2 regions of the Pseudomonas sp. FW305-70 genome follow, and region 1 is predicted to be linked to the other one. Evidence: riboswitches for the same ligand, from Rfam matches in the RefSeq annotation. Region 1 holds a riboswitch; the other holds the start of a gene.
The links. Region 1 has a riboswitch for cobalamin ahead of cobW (cobalamin biosynthesis protein CobW). Riboswitches for the same ligand answer to the same signal wherever they lie in the genome.
Positions count from the first base shown of each region.

Region 2: it holds a riboswitch for cobalamin, as region 1 does, so the genes downstream of both, cobO (cob(I)yrinic acid a,c-diamide adenosyltransferase) here and cobW (cobalamin biosynthesis protein CobW) in region 1, are expected to answer to the same signal.

Region 1 is NZ_JBYSYZ010000008.1:85,886-97,649, forward strand. Features, by position in the region: gene nfuA (Fe-S biogenesis protein NfuA) at 1-226, shown strand, start outside; gene cobM (precorrin-4 C(11)-methyltransferase) at 396-1,142, opposite strand; gene AC3WN7_RS08755 (cobalamin biosynthesis protein) at 1,227-1,640, opposite strand; gene AC3WN7_RS08760 (CbtA family protein) at 1,637-2,344, opposite strand; gene AC3WN7_RS08765 (CbtB domain-containing protein) at 2,356-2,547, opposite strand; cobalamin riboswitch at 2,670-2,895, opposite strand; cobalamin riboswitch at 3,106-3,318, shown strand; gene cobW (cobalamin biosynthesis protein CobW) at 3,421-4,491, shown strand; gene cobN (cobaltochelatase subunit CobN) at 4,495-8,343, shown strand; gene AC3WN7_RS08780 (magnesium chelatase ATPase subunit I) at 8,494-9,501, shown strand; gene AC3WN7_RS08785 (vWA domain-containing protein) at 9,621-10,166, shown strand; gene AC3WN7_RS08790 (NADH:flavin oxidoreductase/NADH oxidase family protein) at 10,289-11,512, opposite strand.
Region 2 is NZ_JBYSYZ010000033.1:19,902-31,665, forward strand. Features, by position in the region: gene cobT (nicotinate-nucleotide--dimethylbenzimidazole phosphoribosyltransferase) at 1-695, opposite strand, end outside; gene cobU (bifunctional adenosylcobinamide kinase/adenosylcobinamide-phosphate guanylyltransferase) at 692-1,213, opposite strand; gene AC3WN7_RS21265 (cobyric acid synthase) at 1,336-2,787, opposite strand; gene cobD (threonine-phosphate decarboxylase CobD) at 2,784-3,776, opposite strand; gene cbiB (adenosylcobinamide-phosphate synthase CbiB) at 3,769-4,677, opposite strand; gene bluB (5,6-dimethylbenzimidazole synthase) at 4,674-5,324, opposite strand; gene AC3WN7_RS21285 (cobyrinic acid a,c-diamide synthase CobB) at 5,321-6,721, opposite strand; gene cobO (cob(I)yrinic acid a,c-diamide adenosyltransferase) at 6,718-7,329, opposite strand; cobalamin riboswitch at 7,412-7,644, opposite strand; gene AC3WN7_RS21295 (hypothetical protein) at 7,798-8,382, shown strand; gene AC3WN7_RS21300 (PQQ-dependent sugar dehydrogenase) at 8,449-9,762, shown strand; gene AC3WN7_RS21305 (O-methyltransferase) at 9,780-10,442, opposite strand; gene AC3WN7_RS21310 (C40 family peptidase) at 10,461-10,997, opposite strand; gene AC3WN7_RS21315 (C40 family peptidase) at 11,163-11,764, opposite strand, start outside.

The DNA of each region.
Region 1 (11,764 bases):
CGAGATCAATCCGGGGCTGGCCAGCCACGGCGGTCAGGTCAGCCTGATCGACGTAGTCGAAGACGGCATCGCCGTCCTGCAGTTCGGCGGTGGTTGCCAGGGCTGCGGCCAGGCCGACGTGACGCTCAAGGAAGGCATCGAGCGCACCCTGCTCGAGCGTATTCCCGAGCTCAAGGGCGTTCGCGACGTGACCGACCACACGCAGAAAGAAAACGCCTACTACTAAGGTGTTCGCTGCGAAATAAAAAAACGGCGCTGTGGCGAGGGAGCTTGCTCCCGCTTGATGGCATAGCCATCACAAAATCAGTCGATGCATTTTCCCGTGATGAATGCATTGGCTGATGTTGGGACCGCTACGCGGTCCAGCGGGAGCAAGCTCCCTCGCCACAAGTGCTTCAGGGTCTGTAGAGATGCGCATGCCCCGCGCGATACAGCGACGATTCGCTGAAGTGATCACTGCCCAGCACCCGTCCCACCAGAATCAATGCCGTGCGCCGAAACCCTTTGGCGGCAACCTTTTCGGCAATGTCCTCAAGCGTTCCCGTCACCCAGTCCTGATCTGGCCAGCTCGCGCGGTGAACCACCGCAATCGGGCAATCGGCGCCGTAATGCGGCAGCAGTTCCTCAACGATCTTCTCCAGGTGATTGACTCCCAAATGAATCGCCATGGTCGCGCCGTGCTGCGCCAGGCTGGCGAATTCCTCTCCGGGTGGCATGGCGGTCTTGTCGGCGTAGCGAGTCAGGATCACGCTCTGTGAAACGTCCGGCAGCGTCAGTTCTGCACCCAGAAGCGCTGCACACGCGGCAGTGGCCGTCACGCCCGGGACGATTTCGAAGCCAATGCCCAACTCACGCAGATAACGAATCTGTTCGCCAATGGCGCCATACAGGCTCGGGTCGCCGGAGTGTACCCGGGCCACGTCCTGGCCCTTGGCGTGGGCGGCCTTGAACAGGTCGATGATCTGTTCAAGGTGCAGTTCGGCGCTGTTGACTACCTGCTCCGCACAATGACCTTCCAGTACCGCGGCTGGCACCAGCGAGCCGGCATAAATGATCACCGGGCAACTGCGAATCAGCCGCTGGCCCTTGACGGTAATCAGTTCGGGGTCGCCGGGACCTGCGCCAATGAAGTAGACGGTCATCGTCGGTTCCTGTGGGAATAAAAAGGGCTGAACAGGGCTTCAGATGAAGAATGTTCATGATCGAGGCGGGGATTATCGGGGATTTTATGCCGCGCCAGCCAATGCCAGGGTTGCCTGGGCATATTTTTGTCGGGGAATCAGCAGTTTTGCCGGGGCCTGGGCCAGTTGTTCGGCCAGGGCCAGTGCGGCGCTTTCCGCCACGCCGTAGCAACCGGTGCGTTCAAACGCTATTTGCGATTGATGGCTGAGTTGCGGCTCATAGGGGGCCAGTTGTTCGCTGCTGAAGTACAGCAATTCCAGGCCAAGCTGCTGAGCCAGTTCGATCAGTGCAGGTTCGTCGCGTTTCGAATCGATGCTGGCCAGGGCCTTGATTTCATGGCGCGCAATCTGGTGCGCCTCCAGTGCCTGGTCGAGCAGCGCCAGCAAGGTGCTGACGGGGCAGCCCTTTTGGCAGCCCAGGCCGACCACCAGGGTCGGCGCGGTGCTGACGTCCGTCATGCGTGGTATTGGCCATCGCTTTTGCGACGGAACAACCAGGCGCTGATCAGGCCCAGGGCCAGCCAGAACGCCACGTTGGTCAGTTGCGAAGCGATTTTGAATTGGGTTTCCAGCGCCTCCGGAGCGAGCATCGAATGCACTTGCGGTTGTGGTGCGCCAATCACATGGGGAACGGCAAGGATTGCCGCACCGAGAACTTTCATCAGCCAGTGACGGCTGAACACGATCAGCGCGATACCGACGGCGGTAGAGGCGGCGGTACCGATCCACCACAGTTGCCGTTGTGCCAGATCGGCGGCGGCCGTGCCTGGCAGTTCAGGTGGCAGGCCGAGGGTTGGCGCGAGCACGAAGGTCGCATAGCCGGCCAGGCCCCAGAGCAGGCCCTGGGAAGTTTTGGTCGGCGCACGCAAGGTGTACAGGCCGGCCAGCATCAGGGCGAAACCGACGGCCACCACCAGGTTGCCGCCAGTGGTCGACAGCACGCGCTGCCAGCCGTCTTCCGGCTCCCAGGCTTCGGCGTCGTGGGTATGGGCAGCCATCGCGCCATCGGCGTGTTCATGCATTTCAACGGCAGCCGGTTCGGCTTTTTCGTAGGTTTCGGCCTGCAGAATCAGGGGCGCGACCCAGAAACTTTGCAGCAGGGTCAGCAACAGGGCGGCCAGCAGCCCGGTGAAACCTGCGGTTTGCGCAATACGCTTGATCATGTCAGCAGGTCTCAATGGCACGGGAACGCGGAGCTGTGACGGGTATCGTGGGCGGCATTGTGCACCGCTTCGATGTGCGAGAAACCGGCGAAATACACAAGGCACGCGCCCAGGATCGACGCGCAGACGGCGGCGGTCAGACGTTGAGTCAGGGTAGAAGTGGTGCTGGCTGTAGTGTGGCCGGTGCTGCTGATGATCGACATGGCGTTTCCCTCTGGTCTGTCAGCGGGGAATCAAGAGCGCATGCAAAACCCTGCACGACCAGGCGCGCAGGGTTTCAAACAGCGCCCGCCCACCGCGGGTTTGTTGTTTCAGTGATCGTTATGGTCACTTTATGTTGCGGGCCGGTCTCCGGGCTCACGAGGGGCAAAGGCCTGGGCCTGAACCTGAAAACATCACCTTCCCATGCCGTAATGGCACAGTGGATCTGATGCTTCGCTCGCTTACCGTTGCGGGGGCAGCACCGGACTGACATGGCTTTAGAGTAAAGCACATGATTCACCGGTTTCCCGTTTCACCCTGTGAAGGGCACCCGTAACAAGATGCGTAGGAGAGCATGGGCGAGGGTTGGGCGTCAATTGGCAAGGGTTCTCAACTGGAAACCGAGTCGCTTTCTTCGCGAGCAAGCCCGCTCCCACACTTGACCCTTTTCCTCTGAAAGAACCCGATCAAATGTGGGAGCGGCGGTGCGGCGATCCGACTTGCTCGCGAAGGGCACACCGCAGAAGTCACGTGAACATTGACCCGCCCCAATACCATGCGTAGCCTTGCGCTTTCGAGGTTCTTCGGCGTTTGTCGAAGCTAAGAAGGGAACGCGGTCAATGCCGCGGCTGCCCCCGCAACTGTGAACGGTGATGTTCGTTGCCACGCCACTGCAGGCTCAATCCATGAGGCCGGCGGGAAGGCGCAGCGAATGCCAGGCCCAAGGCCGGCACGCCGTCAGCCAGGAGACCTGCCTCGACACAGATTCTCAAATTCAACCGGGCGGGGTGATCCGGTGGCGAACTCTTCAGGCACGCGCATCTGCGTTGCCGGTCGTCGTCCCGTATGCCCGCCACCTAGCCATAGGGCATCCGATGAAAACACTGGCCAAACTTCCCGTCACCATCGTCACCGGCTTCCTCGGCTCGGGTAAAACCACGCTGCTGCGGCACATGCTCGACAACGCCCAGGGTCGCCGCATCGCGGTAATCGTCAACGAATTTGGCGAGCTGGGCATCGACGGCGAAATCCTCAAGCAGTGCTCCATCGGTTGCACCGAAGAAGAAGCCAGCGGCCGTGTGTATGAACTGGCCAACGGCTGCCTGTGCTGCACCGTCCAGGAAGAATTTTTCCCGGTGATGCGCGAACTGGTGGCTCGTCGCGGCGATCTCGACCACATCCTCATCGAAACGTCGGGCCTGGCCCTGCCAAAACCGCTGGTCCAGGCTTTCCAGTGGCCGGAAATCCGCAGTGCCTGCACCGTTGACGCGGTGATCACCGTGGTCGACAGCCCGGCCGTGGCCGCCGGTACCTTTGCCGCCTTCCCGGACCAGGTCGATGCCCAGCGCAAACTCGACCCGAACCTGGACCACGAATCGCCATTGCACGAGCTGTTTGCCGACCAACTGGCCAGCGCCGACCTGGTGATTCTCAACAAATCCGACCTGATCAACCCGGCCGACCTGGCCCGCGTGCGCCTGGAAGTCGCCGAAGAGTTGCCGCCAGCGGTGAAAATCATCGAAGCCAGCAGCGGTCGCCTGCCGCTGGACGTGCTGATTGGCCTGGGTGCCGGCTCCGAAGAACACATCGACAGCCGCCACAGTCACCACGACCATCATCACGATGGCGACGATGATCATGACGACCACGATCACGACGCCTTCGATTCGATCTCCATCGAACTGCCGCAAGCCGACGAAAGCCTGCTGATGGACGCGCTGACGCAACTGGTGGTCCAGCACGGCATCCTGCGCGTCAAAGGTTTCGCCGCCGTCCCGAACAAACCGATGCGCCTGCTGATCCAGGGCGTGGGCACGCGTTTCGACAAGCACTTCGACCGCCAGTGGGGGGCCGAAGAGGCGCGCATCACCCGTCTGGTGCTGATCGGCCAGGAACTGGACGCCGCCGTACTTGAAGCGCAATTGCGCGCTGCGCTCAGCGTGTAACCCATGCACCTGCTCAGGACCCAGCCCGGCGGTTTCGTGTCGGATGACAACATCGCCGACCTTGGACAAACCCCCGCCGAGCTGGTGGTCCTGTGCAGCGGCGACTCCAGCCTGGCGCTGCTCGCCGAGGCGGCGCAGCAGTTGCCCGAGGATTACCCGAGCGTGCGCCTGGCCAACCCGATGCAGGTGCAGAACCATGCCTCGGTCGATTTGTACGTCGATGAAGTGCTGCGTCACGCCAGGGTGATCCTGATTTCGCTGCACGGCGGCATCGCCTATTGGCGTTACGGCATCGAGCGTCTGGTCGAACTGTCCCAGCGCGGCGTGCAGGTGATTCTGGTGCCGGGCGATGACCGCCCGGACCCGGAGCTCAGTGACCTGAGCACCGTCGGCGCCTTGGACCGCGACCGGCTCTGGCAGTTTCTGCGTCAAGGTGGCATGGGCAACGCCCTGGATTTCTTCCGCTGCCTGGCCAACCGTTGGCTGGCACGCGATTACACCTGGGGTGAGCCGCAAACCCTGCCGCGCACGGCGATTTACCACCCGCACAAACATTCTGCCGCACTGAGCGACTGGCAGGCCGACTGGCACGCCGATCAACCGGTGGCGGCGGTGCTGTTTTACCGTTCGCATTTGCAGGCGGCGAACACCGCTTTCATCGATGTTTTCTGCCAACGCTTGCAGGCAGCGGGGTTGAATCCGGTGCCGATTGCGCTGGCCAGTTTGAAAGAGCCCGGCTGCCTGGGCGCGGTCGAGGATTGGCTGGATGAAGCCGGCGTCTCGGTGATCCTGAACACTACGGGTTTCGCCCAGTCCAGCCCCGAAGCGCCGCATCTGCGGCCGTTCCGTCGCAATATTCCAGTGATCCAGGCGATTTGTGCCCAGGACAACGAACCGGGTTGGCGCGCCAGTGAACAGGGGCTTGGCCCGCGTGATCTGGCGATGCACATTGCCTTGCCGGAGCTGGACGGGCGCATCATCAGCCGTCCGATCAGCTTCAAGGACCTGGCGTGGCGCAGTGAGCGCAGCCAGTCGGATGTGGTCTGCTACCGGCCGCAACCGGAGCGCATGGACTTCGTTGCCGAACTGGCGCGACGCTGGGTCGAACTGGCGCGGGTGCCAAACGCCGAAAAACGCATCGCCTTGATTCTCGCCAATTACCCGACTCGCGACGGGCGCATTGGCAATGGCGTCGGCCTCGACACTCCGGCCGCCGCACTGAATATCCTGCGGGCGCTGCATGCCGAAGGTTATCCGTTGCCGGCCGAATTGCCGGACAGTGGCACCGCGCTGATCCAGCAGTTGCTGGGCGGTGTCAGCAACGATCTCGATACCCTCGACCTGCGTCCGTGCCAGCAAAGCCTGGCAATGGACGACTATCTGGCGATGTTCAATGCCCTGCCCGAAGCCAATCGTGCGGCGGTGCTCGAACGTTGGGGCGCGCCGGAAAACGACCCGATGTGCCGCAGCGCACGGATGATGATCGCCGGCCTGCGCTTTGGCCTGACCTTCGTCGGCATTCAACCGGCGCGGGGTTATCAGGTCGATCCGAGCGCGGTGTATCACGACCCGGACCTGGTTCCGCCCCACGGCTACCTGGCGTTTTACTTCTGGCTGCGCCACACCTATGGCGCCCATGGCGTGATCCACGTCGGCAAGCACGGCAATCTCGAATGGCTGCCGGGCAAGGGCGTGGGGCTGTCTGAAAACTGCTGGCCGGATGCGCTGCTCGGGCCGCTGCCGAACATCTATCCGTTCATCGTCAATGACCCGGGCGAGGGTGCCCAGGCCAAGCGGCGCACCCAGGCGGTGATCATCGATCACCTGATGCCACCGCTGACCCGCGCCGAAACCTATGGCCCGCTGCGCAACCTCGAACTGTTGGCCGACGAGTATTACGAAGCGCAGTTGCTCGATCCGCGTCGCGCGCGCGAGTTGCAGCGCGACATCCTGCAACTGGTGCGTGACTCGCACATCGACCGTGAACTGCAACTGGACGAGCAACTCGACAGCGATGCCGACGCAGCGATCTGGTTGCCGCGACTCGACACGTACCTGTGCGATTTGAAAGAGTCGCAGATCCGCGACGGCCTGCATGTGTTCGGCGAATCGCCCACCGGGCGTTTGCGTATCGACACCTTGCTGGCGTTGTTGCGCATTCCACGGGGCGATGGCCGAGGAGCGCAATCGAGTCTGCTGCGGGCGTTGGCCAAGGCGTTTGCGTTGGGGTTTGACCCACTGGATTGTGCGCTGGCCGAGCCATGGACCGGACCGCGTCCCGAGTCTCTTTTGCTTATCAGTGACGAGATTTGGCGCACGGCGGGTGATACCCGCGAGCGCCTGGAACTGTATGCAGCGCAGTTGATTTCGGGCGTGTTGAATGACCCCTGTGGGAGCGGGCTTACTCGCGAATCGGTGGACCATTCAACATTGATGTCGATTGACCCACCGCTTTCGCGAGCAAGCCCGCTCCCACAGGAGGCAGGTTGGGCTGAAGTGAGTGCCATAATCGATAGCCTTCGCGAAGTGGTTGCCCCGCGCCTGGACGCCTGCGGCCCAGCGGAAATGCGCGGTCTGCTCGACGCCCTCAGCGGTCGCTTCGTCCCGGCCGGCCCCAGCGGTGCGCCGAGTCGCGGTCGCCTGGACGTGCTGCCCACCGGGCGTAACTTTTACTCGGTGGATGTGCGCAATTTGCCGACCACCACGGCGTGGCGCATCGGTTTCCAGTCGGCCAACCTGATTCTGGAGCGGCACCTGCAGGACCACGGCGATCATCTGCGCCAGCTCGGCCTCTCGGTGTGGGGCACCGCGACCATGCGCACCGGCGGCGATGACATTGCCCAAGCCATGGCGTTGATGGGTGTGCGCCCGGTCTGGGCCACCGGCAGCCAGCGGGTCGATGATTTCGAGATTCTGCCGTTGAGTCTGCTCGACCGTCCTCGGGTCGACGTGACCTTGCGCGTGTCCGGTTTCTTCCGCGATGCCTTTGCCAATCTGATCCGCCTGTTTGACGCGGCGGTGCAAGCGGTGGCCGACCTGGATGAGCCGGACGACCTCAATCCGTTGGCGGCCAAGGTGCGTGCCGAGCGTGCAGCCTTGTTGCAGGCCGGGCTGGATGAAGACGCTGCGCGACGTCAGGCCGGCTGGCGGATTTTCGGGGCCAAGCCCGGGGCCTACGGCGCAGGCGTGCAGGGCGCCATCGACGGTCGCCTGTGGCAAACCCGCGAGGACCTGGCCGAGGTTTACCTCAACTGGGGCGGCTACGCTTACGGCGGTTCCGACGAAGGCACCGCCGCACGAGAACAGTTCAGCCAGCGCCTGAGCCAGGTGCAGGCGGTGCTGCAAAACCAGGATAACCGCGAGCACGATTTGCTCGACTCCAACGATTACTACCAGTTCCAGGGCGGTATGCTCGCGGCGGTGGAAAGCCTGAAAGGCGAGGCGGCAGCCAGTTATCATGGCGATCACAGTCAGCCGGACCTGCCGAAGATTCGCACCTTGAAGGAAGAGCTGAACCGGGTCATCCGTTCCCGGGCAGCCAATCCGAAGTGGCTCGATGGGGTAAAGCGCCACGGCTACAAAGGTGCGTTTGAAATGGCCGCGACCGTCGATAATCTGTTCGCCTTCGATGCCACCACGCAGTTGATCGACGATCACCAGTACGCGTTGCTGGCCGACGCCTATTTGCTCGACCCTGACACCCGGGATTTTGTCCGTGAACACAATCCCCATGCCTTGCGCGACATGACTGAACGCATGCTCGAGGCGCAACAACGCGGGATGTGGAAAGACCCCGGCGCCTACCGCGAGGCATTGGAGAATCTGTTGCTGGATATAGAAGAAGACAGCTAGTCACCGCAAACCCTGTGGGAGCGGGCTTGCCCGCGAAGAGGTCGTGTCAGTCGCCATATAGGTTGGATGAGACACTGCTTTCGCGAGCAAGCCCGCTCCCACCGGGACTGAGGCGCCTGTGAGATCACCGACCATGACCGAGATAGAACAATGACCGACACCCCGCATTTCCCGCTCTCCGCCGTGGTCGGCGCCGACGATTTGAAGCTGGCCCTGTACCTGACCGCCATCGACCCGAAAATCGGCGGTGTCCTGATCGAAGGCCCGCGCGGCATGGCCAAGTCGACCCTGGCCCGTGGTCTGGCGGACCTGCTGGCCAGCGGGCAGTTCGTCACATTGCCGCTGGGCGCCACCGAAGAGCGCCTGGTCGGCACCCTCGATCTCGACGCGGCGCTGGGGGAAGGTCGCGCCCAGTTCTCGCCCGGCGTGCTGGCCAAGGCTGACGGTGGTGTGCTCTACGTCGACGAGGTCAATCTGTTGCCTGATCACCTCGTTGACCTGCTGCTCGATGTGGCCGCCAGCGGCACCAATCTGGTTGAGCGTGACGGCATTTCCCATCGGCACTCGGCGAAGTTCGTGCTGATTGGCACCATGAATCCCGAAGAGGGTGAACTGCGTCCACAGCTGCTCGACCGTTTCGGCTTGAATGTCGCCCTTGGTGGCCACACAGCGCCGACCGAACGAGGCCAGATCATCCGTCGTCGCCTGGATTTCGACAGCGATCCGCAAGGTTTCTGCGCCGAATGGGAGTCGGTGCAGGCGTCTCTGCGTGAACGTTGCCAGCACGCACGCAACGCCCTGGCGAGCATTCCTCTCGACGACCAGGCGCTGGCCCGGATTACCGAGCGCTGCTTTGCCGCTGGCGTCGATGGTTTGCGCGCCGACCTGGTCTGGCTGCGTGCCGCCCGGGCTCACGCCGCCTGGCGCGGGGCGAACGCTATTGCCGAAGAAGATATCGACGCCGTTGCCGAGTTCGCCTTGCGCCATCGTCGTCGCGAGCATTCGCCGCCGGCACCTGCGCAATCTCAAACTGCGAAACAAACCGCGCCGCAGAACGACAATCCGGGTGAAGGGCAGGGCCAGTGGGGCGAATTGCCTGCCCAGGCGCTGGCGACCGGCGCCCGACGTGAAGTGCCGAGCTGGCCAAAAAAGCCCTAGGCATTCGCCCTCGCTGCGACGCGGGGGCGAATGCCAGACCCCGAGCCGGGCGACTGGACCATGGCAAACAGGGCAAGCGTCACGCAGCCCGCAGCGGCTCGGTCAACTGGCCCGGCACCTTGCTCAATGGCCGGCCGCGTCAGCGCGACGATCTGATGTTCCAACTGCGCACGCGTTCGCCCCATGAACTGTGGCTGGTGATAGTCGACGCCTCCGCATCGACCCGCCGTCATCAGGCATTGAGCGATGCCAAGGGCTTGCTGGCGCAGTTGTTCGACGATGCCTATCGCCAGCGCGCACGTCTGGCGTTGCTCACGGCCAGCGGTGCTGCTCCCAAGTGGCAGGTGCAGGGATTGAAGGCTTCCACGGGGCTGCGCCATTGGCTCGACGGCCTGGGTGCCGGCGGTGGCACGCCGCTGCTGGCGGCATTGAGCGAAGCAGGGCGGTGGCTTGCAGCAAGGCAAAAGCGTTTTCCGTCGGAGCAGCAGCGGTTGTTGCTGCTGACCGATGGCCGGCTGAAGGACTGGTCGCTGCTGCCGACGCTTGCGTGTCCGGGGCTGTTGATCGACATCGAACGCGGGCCGATCCGGCTTGGGCGTAGCCGGGTGTTGGCGGCGCAGTTGCAGGCTGAGTATCGGCATATTGACGAGTTGCTGCCTGGTTGAATTCTCCTTTGCCCAGGCTGGCCTCTTCGCGAGCAAGCCCGCTCCCACAGGGTGGAACGCATTCCAAATGTGGGAGCGGGCTTGCTCGCGAAGGCGGTGGATCAGTCAATATCAATTGTGGATTACTTACCCATCGCCTGCCGGTACTGCCGGGTACGCTTGCCTATGTACAACCGGTCGACAATCAACGCCCATAGCGCCGAAACCTCAGGCCGGGTTTTGCGCCCACGGCTCAAGCGATGCAGCTGGAACTTCACCACCGCCATGCTCGCCAGCGCCGCCAGGGGTTTGCGCTTCCAGCGAATCGGCGGCAGTTGTGGGTGGCTGTTCTTGCCCTCGCGCCAATGCTTGACCAGGTGCGGCTCCACGGCCAGGGCGGTGCCGATGCCGGCCATGGCGATGCCGCTGTCGAGGACCTGTTCGACGATTGCCAGACGCCGGATCCCGCCCGTCACCATCACTGGCATGCGCGCCACGCTGGCCAGTTCGCCGGCCATTTCCAGAAAGTACGCCTCCCGGGCCAGGGTCCGGCCGTCGCGCGCTTCGCCTTGCATGGCCGGTGCTTCGTAACTGCCGCCGGAGAGTTCGAGCAGGTCGATCGCTTGCTCGTTGAGCCACTGGATCACTTGCCGTGCATCATCGGCATCGAAGCCACCGCGCTGGAAATCCGCTGAGTTGAGCTTTACCGACACACAAAATTGCGGCGATACCACCTTGCGAACCGCCTCGACGACGGACAACAGCAGGCGCGCGCGATTCTCCAGCGAACCACCCCAGCGATCAGTGCGTCGATTGGTCAGCGGCGACAGGAACTGGCTGAGCAGGTAGCCATGGGCGGCGTGGATCTGCACACCGGTAAAACCGGCTTTCTCCGCCAGTGCGGCGCTGGTGGCGAAACGTCGGATGACCTCCTGGATGTCGTCCTCGCCCATGGGCTTGGGTTCGGCGAACATCTTCGAGAATTGGCCGAGATCCAGCGCAACCGCCGAAGGCGCCAGTGCTTGCTGGCCGAGGTTGGCCATGGTCTGGCGGCCAGGGTGGTTGAGTTGCATCCAGAAGTGCGCACCGCCGGCCCGGCCGACACTGGCCCACTGGCGGAAGCGCTCCAGATGCCGCTCGTCCTCCAGTGCGACACCACCAGGGCCGGTCATGGCGCGGCGGTCGATCATCACATTGCCGGTCAGCAACAAACCGGCTTCACCTTCGGCCCAGGCTTGATACAGGCGAAGCAGTGCCTGATCGGGTACTTGATCGGTGTTGGCGAGGTTCTCTTCCATCGCGGCTTTGGCAATGCGATTGGCGATGGTCTGGCCGTTGGGCAAATTCAAGATTCGGAAGGGTGACATGCTTGACTCCTCATACTGATGAGTAGAGCCTAAGCTTAAAGTTAACTTTAATGTCAAGCAGGAAAATGAGGCCGCAATGGAAATTGGTGAATTGGCGCAGTTGAGTAGATCAATAGGCAATAGGTGTGTAGCCGATCAAACTCATGCTGGAAAACTCGGCTTTAACCTCAGCCGGCGCCGATTTTTTTCAACACTTCGTCTTCAATGATTTTGTACATCACCGACCTTGCTCCACGCTTGAATTGACTCGAT
Region 2 (11,764 bases), on a different contig from region 1:
AAGGCATCGCCACGCTGTGCACCATGCAATGCCAGGGCACGCTCGATCACCTGGGCTTTGTGGCTGACACCTTCGGCGTTGAGCCCGGTGCCAGGACCGGTCAAGTGGCCCACCGGGCAATCGAGCAAGGCACAGGCCAGGGCGCTGGCAGCGGTGGTGTTGCCAATGCCCATTTCGCCACCGATGAACAACTGCGCACCGCTGGCCATCGCCCGCTGCACGCTGTCACGGCCGGCCTGCAAAGCGAGTTGTCCCTGGGCTTCGGTCATGGCCGGTCCCTGTACGAAATTCGCCGTGCCCGGGCCGACGTTCAGGTGACGCACACCCGGCAGGTTCAGCGACGGCGTCACCGTGCCAAGGTCAACCACCTCGAGGGAAGCGCCCAGTTGCCGCGCCAGTACGCTGATCGCGGCACCACCGCTGACGAAGTTGAGCAGCATCTGCCCGGTCACTTCCTGGGGAAACGCCGACACGCCCTCGGCGACCACGCCGTGGTCGCCGGCAAATATCGCGATCCACACCTGTTCCAGACTCGGCTTGACCCGCCCCTGCAATCCCGCCAGTTGCACCGCCACCGATTCCAGCTGACCAAGGGAGCCGGCCGGTTTTGTCAGTTGCTGTTGCCGCGCCCGGGCCTGTTCGAGCGCTTGGGTATCCACTGGCCTGCACGGGTTCAGCCACCAGGATTGAGTCATAACGCAGTTCCTTTCAGAGTCAGGGGCAGGCCGGCGACGGTCAGGACGACACGCTGACAACGCTCAGCCAGAGCTTGATGCAGCCAACCGGCTTCATCGACATAGCGGCGAGTCAATTCGCCCAGCGGCACGACACCCATTCCGGTCTCGTTGCTGACAAAAATGATTTCACCCGGCAACGCTGCCAGGCAGTCCAGCAGGGCATCACGCTCGGCTTGCAAGCGCTCGGCATCGTCGAGCATCAGCAGGTTGGTCAACCACAGGGTCAGGCAATCCACCAGCAGACAGCGGTCGGCACGGGCGCTTTCACGCAGTACCCGAGCCAGTTCCAGGGGTTCTTCAATCAGTGCCCACTCGGCAGGACGACGGGCACGGTGATGAGCCACCCGCTCGCTCATTTCGCCATCCAATGGCTGGCTGGTGGCGATGTAGGTGACGGTCAGGGCGCTGTCGATGGCGAGTTTTTCAGCCAGGCGACTCTTGCCGGAGCGGGCGCCGCCGAGGATCAGTTGGAGCATGGTTACATCCTTTCAAATGGGCGGTGTGGCCACTTCAGTCTTCGCGAGCAAGCCCGCTCCCACATTAGAACGCGATCAACTGTGGGAGCGGGCTTGCTCGCGAAGAGGCCAGAGCTTTCACCTCAGATTCCACAGAGCTGCCGCAACAGCCCGGTATCCAGATGCTTCTCCACCAGATCCGCCAGCCGCTCGATATCGCGCTCGCGCAAGCCGTGATAATCCACGTCCTGCACCTCCTCCAGACCGGCCCAGCGCAACAGCGCACTGCACGCCGCCGGCGATTCGAACAGCCCGTGCAGGTAGGTGCCGAAAATCTGCCCGTCAGCACTTTGCGCACCATCGCAGCGGCCGTCATCCAGATGCACGGCGGCATTTTCCAGAGCGGGTCCGGTGGTCACGCCGGCATGGATTTCATAGCCTGATACCGGCGCATCTTCCAGCGCCAGGCGACCGCACACATTGCGCAGCTGCTTCTCTTGTTCGAGCCGGGTCTGGAACGCCAGCAGTCCCAAACCGGCACTGGAACCCGGCGCGCCCTCGAGGCCCAGCGGGTCATGCACCTGCTCACCGAGCATCTGCAGGCCGCCACAGATCCCCAGCAGCTTTCCGCCGTAACGCAGATGCCGGGCAATCGCGGTTTCCCAACCATTGGCCCGCAGGTGCGCGAGGTCGCTGCGCACACTTTTCGAGCCAGGAAGAATGATCAGGTCGGCGGTCGGAATCGCCTGGCCGGGGCCAATGAATTGCAGGTCTACCTGCGGATGCAGGCGCAGCGGATCGAAATCGGTGTGATTGCTGATGCGCGGCAGCACCGGCACCACGACTTTCAGCACCCGCTCGGCTTTATCGGTCTGGCGCTGATCGATGCCGTCTTCAGCCTCCAGGTGCAGGTCCATCACGTACGGCAGCACACCCATCACCGGTTTGCCGGTGCGTTCTTCAAGCCAGTCGAGACCGGGTTGCAGCAACGCGAGGTCACCGCGAAAACGATTGATGATGAAGCCTTTGACCCGCGCCTGTTCGCTCGGCGACAGCAGTTCGAGGGTACCCACCAGATGGGCGAAAACCCCGCCGCGATTGATATCGGCAATCAGCAGCACCGGACAATCCACCGCTTCGGCGAAGCCCATGTTGGCGATGTCGCCGGCGCGCAAATTGATTTCCGCCGGCGAGCCTGCGCCTTCGACCATCACCAGCGGATACGCCGCGCTCAAGCGCTCGTGGGAGGCCAGTACCGCTTGCATGGCGATGCTTTTGTAGTCGTGATAGGCGACGGCGTTCATGGTCGTGACGGCGCGGCCATGGATGATCACCTGGGCACCGGTGTCACTGTTGGGCTTGAGCAATACCGGATTCATGTCGGTGTGCGGTGCGAGGTGCGCGGCCTGGGCCTGAACCGCCTGGGCACGGCCAATCTCGCCGCCGTCGGCGGTCACCGCACTGTTGAGTGCCATGTTCTGCGGCTTGAACGGCACCACCCTGACGCCCTGACGCGTGGCCCAACGGCACAACGCAGTCACCAGCGTGCTTTTACCGGCATCCGACGTGGTGCCCTGCACCATCAGCGTGGTCATTGGTTTTCCTTGGCGAAATCTTCGAAGGCCTGAGCCAGTCGCACCCAGGCGGCTTCGTCACCGGGCAGGCCGAATCGCAGGCTGCTGTTGTGCGTGAACAACCGCAGGAGAATGCCGCGCCGGGCCATGAATTCATGCAGTGCTTCGGCGCGCTCGGTGATCAGCCACTGGAACAGCGCACAGCCGCCCTGGGGCTCGAAGCCGTGCTGCTGCAGCAACGACGCCAGGCGCTCGCTGGCCTCTTCGGTGCGCAGCCGTTGCCGCGTTTGCCCCTGCGTATCGCGCAGGCAGGCCTGCCCCACTACCCGGGTTGCTCCGCTCACGGCCCAGGGCCCCACTTGTTCTGCCAGCAACTTGAGCAACTTGCGCTCGGCCAGCACAAACCCCAGGCGCACACCGGCCAGGCCAAAAAACTTGCCGAAGGAGCGCAAGACGATCAGTCCGACCTGATGGGCAAACGGCGCCAGGCTCAGTTGCGGCGTGTTATCCATGAACGCTTCGTCCACCACCAGCCAGCCACCGCGCTGGGCCAGTCGCGTGTGCCAGTCGAGCAGGCGACTGGGGGTGAGGCTCAGACCCGTTGGATTATTCGGATTGACCACCACCAGCACGTCGAAACTGTCGATGAAGAAGTCGACTTCCTGCTCCAGCACTTCGCGCACGATGTAGCCATTGCGACGCCAGGCTTCGGCGTGCTCGGCGTAGCACGGCGACAACACACCCACCTTGCCTGCCCGCCGCAATCGCGGCAGCAGCTGGATCGCCATTTGCGAACCGGCCACCGGCAATGCCTGCAAGGTGCCGTAGTAATCACAGGCGGCCTGTTCCAGACCATCGTCCGCCTCCGGCAAACGGGCCCAGGCCCGCAGCGGAATATCCGGCACCGGGAACGGCCAGGGCGCAAGGCCCGTCGACAGGTCCAGCCAGTCGGCTTCATCTATGCCGTATTCGAGCGCCGCCTTGCGCAATCGTCCACCGTGCTCAAGCATAAAATTCGGCCCCCAGGCAGAGAATCAGCAGCCATAACCATACCCCGCGCTGGACCAGTTGCCAGCCCTGGTCAATGGAGTCGGCGTCCGCCGGCACGCCTTCGCCCAGTTGCGGACGCTGGTGCAGTTCGCCGTGATAAATCGCCGCGCCGCCCAATTCGACGCCAAGGGCCCCTGCCCCTGCCGCCATGACCGGGCCGGCGTTCGGGCTGTCCCAGGTCGGGCCCTGGGTGCGCCAGCATTTCAACGCCAGCCGGGTTTTGCCCAGCAGCGCGTAAGTCAGCGCCACCAGACGCGCAGGAATGTAATTGAGCACGTCGTCGATCTTCGCCGCCGCCCAGCCGAACCGTTCGAAGCGCTCATTGCGATAGCCCCACATCGCATCCAGCGTATTGCTCAGGCGATAGAGCACCACGCCCGGCGCACCGGCCACGGCAAACCAGAACAACGCGGCGAACACCGCGTCACTACCGTTTTCCAGCACCGACTCGGTGGCAGCACGGGCGACTTCGGTTTTATCCAGGTCACTGGTTTTACGGCTGACCAGATAACTCACACGCTTGCGTGCTTCATCAAGATCATCGCCGCGCAAGGCCTTGGCCACCGGCGTGACGTGTTCACCGAGGCTGCGCATGCCGAGGGCGCAATAGAGCGCGAGAATCTCGACGATCCAGCCAACGTAAGGCGCCCAGGAGAATGCCGTGACCAGCAGCACCAGCGGCAGCACGGCGATCACCCACGCGGTGACGCCATGGCTGCGCCAGCCGCGACCGCCGCCGTTGAAACGTTGCTCGATGCGATCGGCAAAACGGCCGAACGCCACCAGCGGATGCCAGCGTTTGGGTTCACCCAGCAGCGCATCCAGCGCAACCGCGGCGACACTCAACAACGCCACACTCATTGACTCACTCCCCAATAGTTCTCATACAGCAATTCATGCAGCGGACGCGCCTGCGCCCAGCCTTCGAGCACCAGCATCGGCGCCGGGTAGAACGCCTTCACCGGTCCCAGGCACAGCACCGCCAGCGGTTTGGCTCCCGGCGGCAGCCTCAGCAGATCCGCCAGCGCCTGGGGGTCGAACAGCGACACCCAGCCCATACCCAACCCTTCGGCGCGAGACGCGAGCCACAGGTTCTGGATGGCACAGGACAGCGAGGCCATGTCCATTTCCGGCAAGGTGCGGCGACCGAAGATATGCTGCTCGCGGTCGTCCATCAGTGCGGCGACCAGTACCTCGGCGCAATCGTTGATGCCTTCCACCTTGAGTTTCATGAATTCGTCGCTGCGCTCGCCGAGGGCTTCGGCGGTGCGCACGCGCTCCTCTTCCACCAGGGCCTGGATTTGCCCGCGCAAGGCGCGATCACTGATGCGGATGAAGCGCCAGGGCTGCATCAGGCCGACGCTCGGCGCCTGATGTGCGGCTTCGAGCAGGCGCTGGAGCAACTCGGGCTCGACGGTGCCGCCGCTGAAGTGGCGCATGTCGCGGCGTTCGCCGATGGCGCGGTAGACCGCTGCGCGTTCGGCTTCGGTGAATGCGTTGTCTGTCATGGCCTCTTCGCGGGCAAGCCCGCTCCCACATTTAAAGGTGAGCGGCCTGAAGAAATGCATTCCCCTGTGGGAGCGGGCTTGCTCGCGAAGGCGGCTTCAAGGTCCGGCGCAAACAGCGCGGCAATCGCCGAGGGATTCGACGGAAAATAAAAGTGCACGTAGGAGGCCGTCATCCGCCCCTCGCGATAAACCGCTTCCGCGCCGCGCCCGCCGTTAGGGCTCACGCCCCGGGCAATCGGCGCCAGTTCAGTGCTGGTCAGCGAATGGTGATAGGTGTGCCCACGCAGCGAACCTTCCGGCAGTTCCACCGCTTGCAGCGCCAGCGCCGCCAGACGCTTTTGCATGACCGCATCACCGGCCAGCAATCCCGCCAGTTCGGCACGAGTGCCCTCGACATCGGTCAGGGAGTCGAGCAGATACAGCATGCCGCCACACTCGGCGAGCAAGGGTTTGCCCGCCCGGTGGTGGGCGCGGATCGCCTCGAGCATCGCCGTGTTTTGCGCCAGCGCGACATGGTGCAGCTCCGGGTAACCGCCCGGCAGATACAGGCTGTCCGCCTGCGGCAATTGGCGGTCGCGGATCGGCGAGAAGAACGACAACTCGGCACCCATCGCCCGCAGCAAATCAAGGCTCGCACCGTAGGTGAACGCAAAGGCTTCATCACGGGCCACAGCAATGCGCACACCGGCCAGTAGCGGTTCGGCGACGATGACATCGGGGGCGGCGAACTCGACTGCCGGTGGCAGCGCGACCTCGCAACTGCTGGCCAGGGCATCGGCTGCCGCATCGAGGCGCAGGTCGAGATCGTTCAGTTCACTGGCTTGAACCAGCCCCAGGTGTCGGCTCGGCAGTTCAATCCCGGTTTCCCGGGACAGCGCACCGTACCAGCGCAACCCTTCAGTCAGGCTGCCCTCGAGCAGTTGCGCGTGACGCAGCGTGCCGACGCGGTTGGCCAGCACGCCGGCGAACGGCAGGTCCGGCTGATAACGCGCCAGCCCCAGGGCCAGTGCGCCGAAGGTCTGGGCCATGGCGGTGCCGTCGATCACACCCAGCACCGGCACACCGAAATGCCGCGCCAGATCGGCGCTCGACGGCGTACCGTCGAACAGCCCCATGACACCTTCGATCAGGATCAGGTCGGCTTCAGCGGCGGCTTCCCACAGCAACCGGCGACTCTCCTGCTCGCCGACCATCCACATGTCCAGTTGATACACCGGCGCACCGCTGGCGCGTTCGAGGATCATCGGATCGAGAAAGTCGGGGCCGCACTTGAACACACGGACCTTGCGCCCCTGATTGCGATGCAACCGGGCCAGCGCCGCGGTGACGGTGGTCTTGCCCTGGCCGGAGGCCGGCGCGGCAATCAGTACCGCCGGGCAATGACGAGGCTGGTTCACAGCTCGACGCCTTTCTGCGCTTTGATCCCGGCCTGAAAGGCGTGTTTGATCATGCCCATTTCGGTGACCGTGTCGGCCATCTCGATCATTTCCGGCTTGGCGGCACGCCCGGTGACCACCACGTGTTGCATCGGCGGCCGCGCCTGCAAGTCGCTGAGCACCTGATCGAGATCGAGGTAGCCGTGCTTGAGGGCGATGTTCAGCTCATCCAGCACCACCAGGCCGATGGACGGATCGCGCAGCAGTTCCCGGGACACCGCCCACGCCGCTTCGGCGGCAGCGATGTCGCGCTGACGGTCCTGGGTTTCCCAGGTAAACCCTTCGCCCATCACATGAAAACGCACCTGCTCGGGAAAGCGCCGGAAGAACAACTCTTCGCCGGTACTGTTGCGGCCCTTGATGAACTGCACCACTCCGCATTGCATGCCGTGCCCCATGGCGCGGGCGAGCATGCCGAAGGCCGAACTGCTCTTGCCCTTGCCGTTGCCGGTCAGCACCAGCAACAGACCACACTCGTTCGGGGAATTGGCGATGCGCTCGTCGATCACGGCTTTTTTGCGCTGCATGCGCGCCAGGTGGCGTTCGTCACGATCGGGGGTATCAGTCATGGGGGAGCTCTCCGTTGAGACAGGAATAACGGCGGGCAGGCACAGCAATAGGAGGCAACAAGCCTGGCATCGCCCACCGTGATGCCGCTGGATGAATCAGGCCGGTCTCCGGGCTCATGAGTGGCGCGTAGCCAGACTGCGCGCCTTCCCGCATCGAATCGACACAGTGGCATCAGACACAGTTTTCACTCATTTACCGTTGCGGGGGCAGCGCCGGAATGGCGGGTCTTCGACCAACAGAAGAACGCGTTCACCGGCTTCCCTGTTTCACTCTGTCGACCCAAGTCACAGAGCACCTGAAACAAGCCGCGAAGGTTAGAGGGTTGGGGGTGGAGCGTCAATTAAAGCCGGGAGGCCAGCTGCCGAATAACTGTCGTCGATCAAAAAACTGACGTCAATCTTGTGCCTCCTTCCCAGCAGTGATATCAAAGAGCCATAACCTCACAACACAAAAACAAGGGTGAGCCCATGCAAGGCATGATCATCAGCAATCCAAAGCTGGAATTCCTGCGCCCCGTGCTCGAGCGCTGGTTCGAATGCATCGACCGCTACAACGCCGTCCGCGGTGATGGCGACACACCCTACTGGCACGACGAAAAAGCCAATCTCGGAATACTGTCGGCCGCCGCCTGGATGGCCGAGATGGTCACACTGCAACAGACACCCACCCGCAAGCAGACCGAAGAAGGCGAACGCAACAGCCGCGCCGACCTGTTCCTCGCCTCGCCCGAAACCCGCGCCTACATCCAGACCAGCCAGCGCTGGCCACGGGTCAACAGCCTCAATCTGAGCCAGGCCCTGCTCGACATCGCCAGCGATGCAAAGCGCCTGAGCCACGCCAGCGACCTGAAACTCGGCTGCCTGTTCGTCGCCCCGCAAAAAGCCCAGCAAGGCGCGACACCGGAAGAACTCCAGGACATGGTCGACGACCTGCAAAAGGAACACACCTGCGCGGTCGCCTGGTATTTCCCGTATGCCTACCGCAAGTTGCGCAATGAAGCCGGCAACTATCACCCCGGCATTGCGGTGCTGTTCAAGGAAGCACGTGGCTAGGGGTTGAACCATTGGACGACAACGCGTCTCTATGATTAGAACAAGGCATTCATAGGGAACACCCGTATGCGCACGCCCCCGCTCGTTCTCGTTATCGCGATCTGCGGAGGGCTCGCCGGTTGCAGTGAGACCGCCGGCCTGCAAGTCTCCGACGGCACCGGCCCTTCACCCCAACTGCCGCCCCCCAACAAAACCCTGATCCCGACTGTGAACATCGCCCCGGCCATCGGCTGGCCACAGGGCGCCAAACCCGTCGCCGCCGCGGGCACTCAAGTGGCCGCTTTTGCCGAAGACCTGGATCATCCCCGCTGGCTTTATGTACTGCCCAACGGCGACGTACTGGTGGCGGAAACCAACGCGCCACCCAAACCCGAAGACGGCAAAGGCATTCGCGGCTGGGTCATGAAGCAAGTCATGGGACGCGCCGGGGCCAGGGTGCCCAGCGCGAACCGCATCACCTTGCTGCGCGACAAGGACCACGATGGCGTCGCGGAAACCCGCACGGTGTTTCTGCAAAACCTCAACTCGCCCTTCGGCATGACCCTGGTCGGCAAGGACTTGTATGTGGCCGACACTGATCGCCTGCTGCGCTTTCACTATGAAAGTGGCGATACGCAGATCAAGTCGCCACCGGTCAAAGTGGTCGACCTGCCGGGTGGCCCGCTGAACCACCACTGGACCAAAAACGTCATCGCCAGCAAGGACGGCCGCAAGCTCTACGTCACCGTGGGCTCCAACAGCAACGTCGCGGAAAACGGCATGGACAAGGAAGAAGGTCGCGCAGCGATCTGGGAAGTGGACCGAGCCACCGGCCAGCAGCGGATCTTCGCCTCCGGCCTGCGCAACCCCAACGGCATGGCCTGGGAGCCGCGCAGTGGCGCGCTGTGGACCGCGGTCAACGAACGGGATGAAATCGGCAGCGACCTGGTCCCGGACTACATCACCTCGGTCAAGGACGGCGCATTCTATGGCTGGCCTTACAGCTATTACGGCCAGCATGTCGATAGCCGCGTCGAGCCGCAAAACCCCGATCTGGTGGCCAAGGCCATCGCTCCGGACTATGCCGTCGGCCCGCACACGGCATCACTGGGCCTGACCTTCGCTGAAAACAGCAAACTGCCGCCGCCGTTCACCCAAGGGGCCTTCATCGGGCAGCACGGCTCCTGGAACCGTAACCCCCACAGTGGCTACAAAGTGATTTTCGTGCCGTTCAGCGCAGGCAAACCTGCGGGACAACCGATTGAAGTGCTCAGCGGCTTTCTCAACGAAAAGGAAGAAGCCATGGGCCGCCCGGTGGGCGTGGTGATCGATCGGCAGGGCGATCTGCTGGTGGCCGATGATGTGGGGAATAAAGTGTGGCGGGTGTCGGCGCTCAGGTAATTCGCTCCCACAGGGTTCTAGCGTTTGCGACAGAGTGTGAGCCCGTCACCCAACGGCAACAACGACAGATCCACCCGCACATCATTCTTCAACGCCAGGTTGAGCGCCTGGATCGCCCGGGTGTCCGCGCTCTCGGGGCTGCTCTCAAGCACGCGCCCGCTCCACAGGGTGTTGTCGAACAGCGCCAGCCCGCCGACCCGCAGCAAACGCAGGGCATGCTCCAGATAACTCGGGTAGTTGGCCTTGTCGGCATCGATGAACACCAGGTCGAACTGCTCGCCCTGACCTTGCCGCTCAAGCTCGCGGAGGGTTTCCAGTGCGGGTGCCAGGCGCAGGTCGATCCGCCCGATGAGTCCCGCTTCCTGCCAGTAGCGTCGTGCGATGGCGTTGTAGTCGCCGGGGATATCACAGCAAATCAGCGAACCGTCAGCCGGCAATGCCGCCGCCATGCACAGCGCGCTGTATCCGGTGAACGTACCGACTTCGAGCAAGCGCCTGGCGCCTGTCAGCTTTACCAGCAAGGCGAGAAACTGTCCCTGCTCCGGCGCCACCTGCCAGCGCGCCATCGGCAGCGCCTGGGTCTCATCGCGCAAGCGCTTGAGCAGTGGTGTTTCGCGCAGGGAAACATCGAGCAGGTATTGGTACAGGGCGTCGTCGAGATTCAGCGTGCGAGCAGTCATGAGCAGCAGCTCCGGACGTTACGGGTTGCGCGCCAGATGTTCAGGCTGCAGAACACGCTTGGCGCTCAGGTAAGCCTTTTGCCAATACGCCTTGGACAGGCTGTCGAGCTTCACGGTGCCGCCAGTGGCCGGCGCGTGGACGAAACGCCCTTCTCCCACGTAGATGCCGGCATGACTGACCTGGGAACCGCCATTGGTAGCGAAGAAAAGCAGGTCACCCGTCTGCAGGCCTTCCTTGCCGACATTCGCCGCTTGCATGGAGATCATCTCGCGAGTCGTGCGCGGCAAGGCAATGCCGGTGACATCGCGGTACACGTACGCGATCAGGCCGCTGCAATCAAATCCGGAATCCGGCGTGTTGCCACCCCAGCGATAAGGCGTACCCACCAGGCCGAGCGCGCGAAACAGCACGTCCTCCGCTTCGGGCGAAAACGCTTGTGGGGAACCAAATACGATGGGCGCGCGAACCACCGGCGCAGGAGGCGGTGTGCGGCTGGCGCAGGCACTGAGCAGTGCTGCGAAGAACATGATTGCGAGGCGGGCCGACGTCGTCATAAGCAGAACATCCTGATCTGGCTGCGGCTTTTTCTGCGGGGAGCGCAGAAAAGAAAACCGCCTGCGTAGGACGCAGGCGGTTTGCCATCATTTGTAGATCAAGATTCTAGCGGCTACACGACAAACTTCAAGTAAGACTTTAAGTTCGCCTTACAAAATGTCCGCTTATTTACGTGCAGTGACGATTGGCGACGCGTTAGGTGCCATCGCCAGGGCGCGCTTGGCCTCGATGAAGGTCTTGCTCCAGTAGCTGTCGCCCAGGCTATCGATGCGCACACCACCGCTGCGGCGGCTGCTGGAGTGGATGAACTGGTTGTCACCCAGGTAGATCCCGGCGTGACTGACGCGACCACGACGACCGTTGGTTGCGAAGAACAGCAGATCGCCCGGCTCAAGCTTGCTGCGCGAGACCAGCGGAGCGTCCACGTTGATCATTTCGCGGGTGGAGCGCGGCAGGTTCATGCCCGCTTCTTCGCGGAACAGGTAGCCGATGAAACCACTGCAATCGAAGCCGGCTTCAGAAGTGCCGCCGAAACGGTAACGGGTACCGATCAGGGACATGCCGCGTTCGAGGATGCTGTCGGCCAGGACCGGAAGCTGGTAGGACTTGCCGCCAGCGAAGTCTGCGAGTTCTTTTTCGGTGGCCTTCTCTTCCTGGTAGAGAGCTTCCTGATAAAGAGCGGAAGACTGGGCAGTGGCCGGGTTTTGAACCTGCTGCTGCTGGACCACTGGAGTGTGGGCAGCGCAACCGAACAACAGGGTGACGA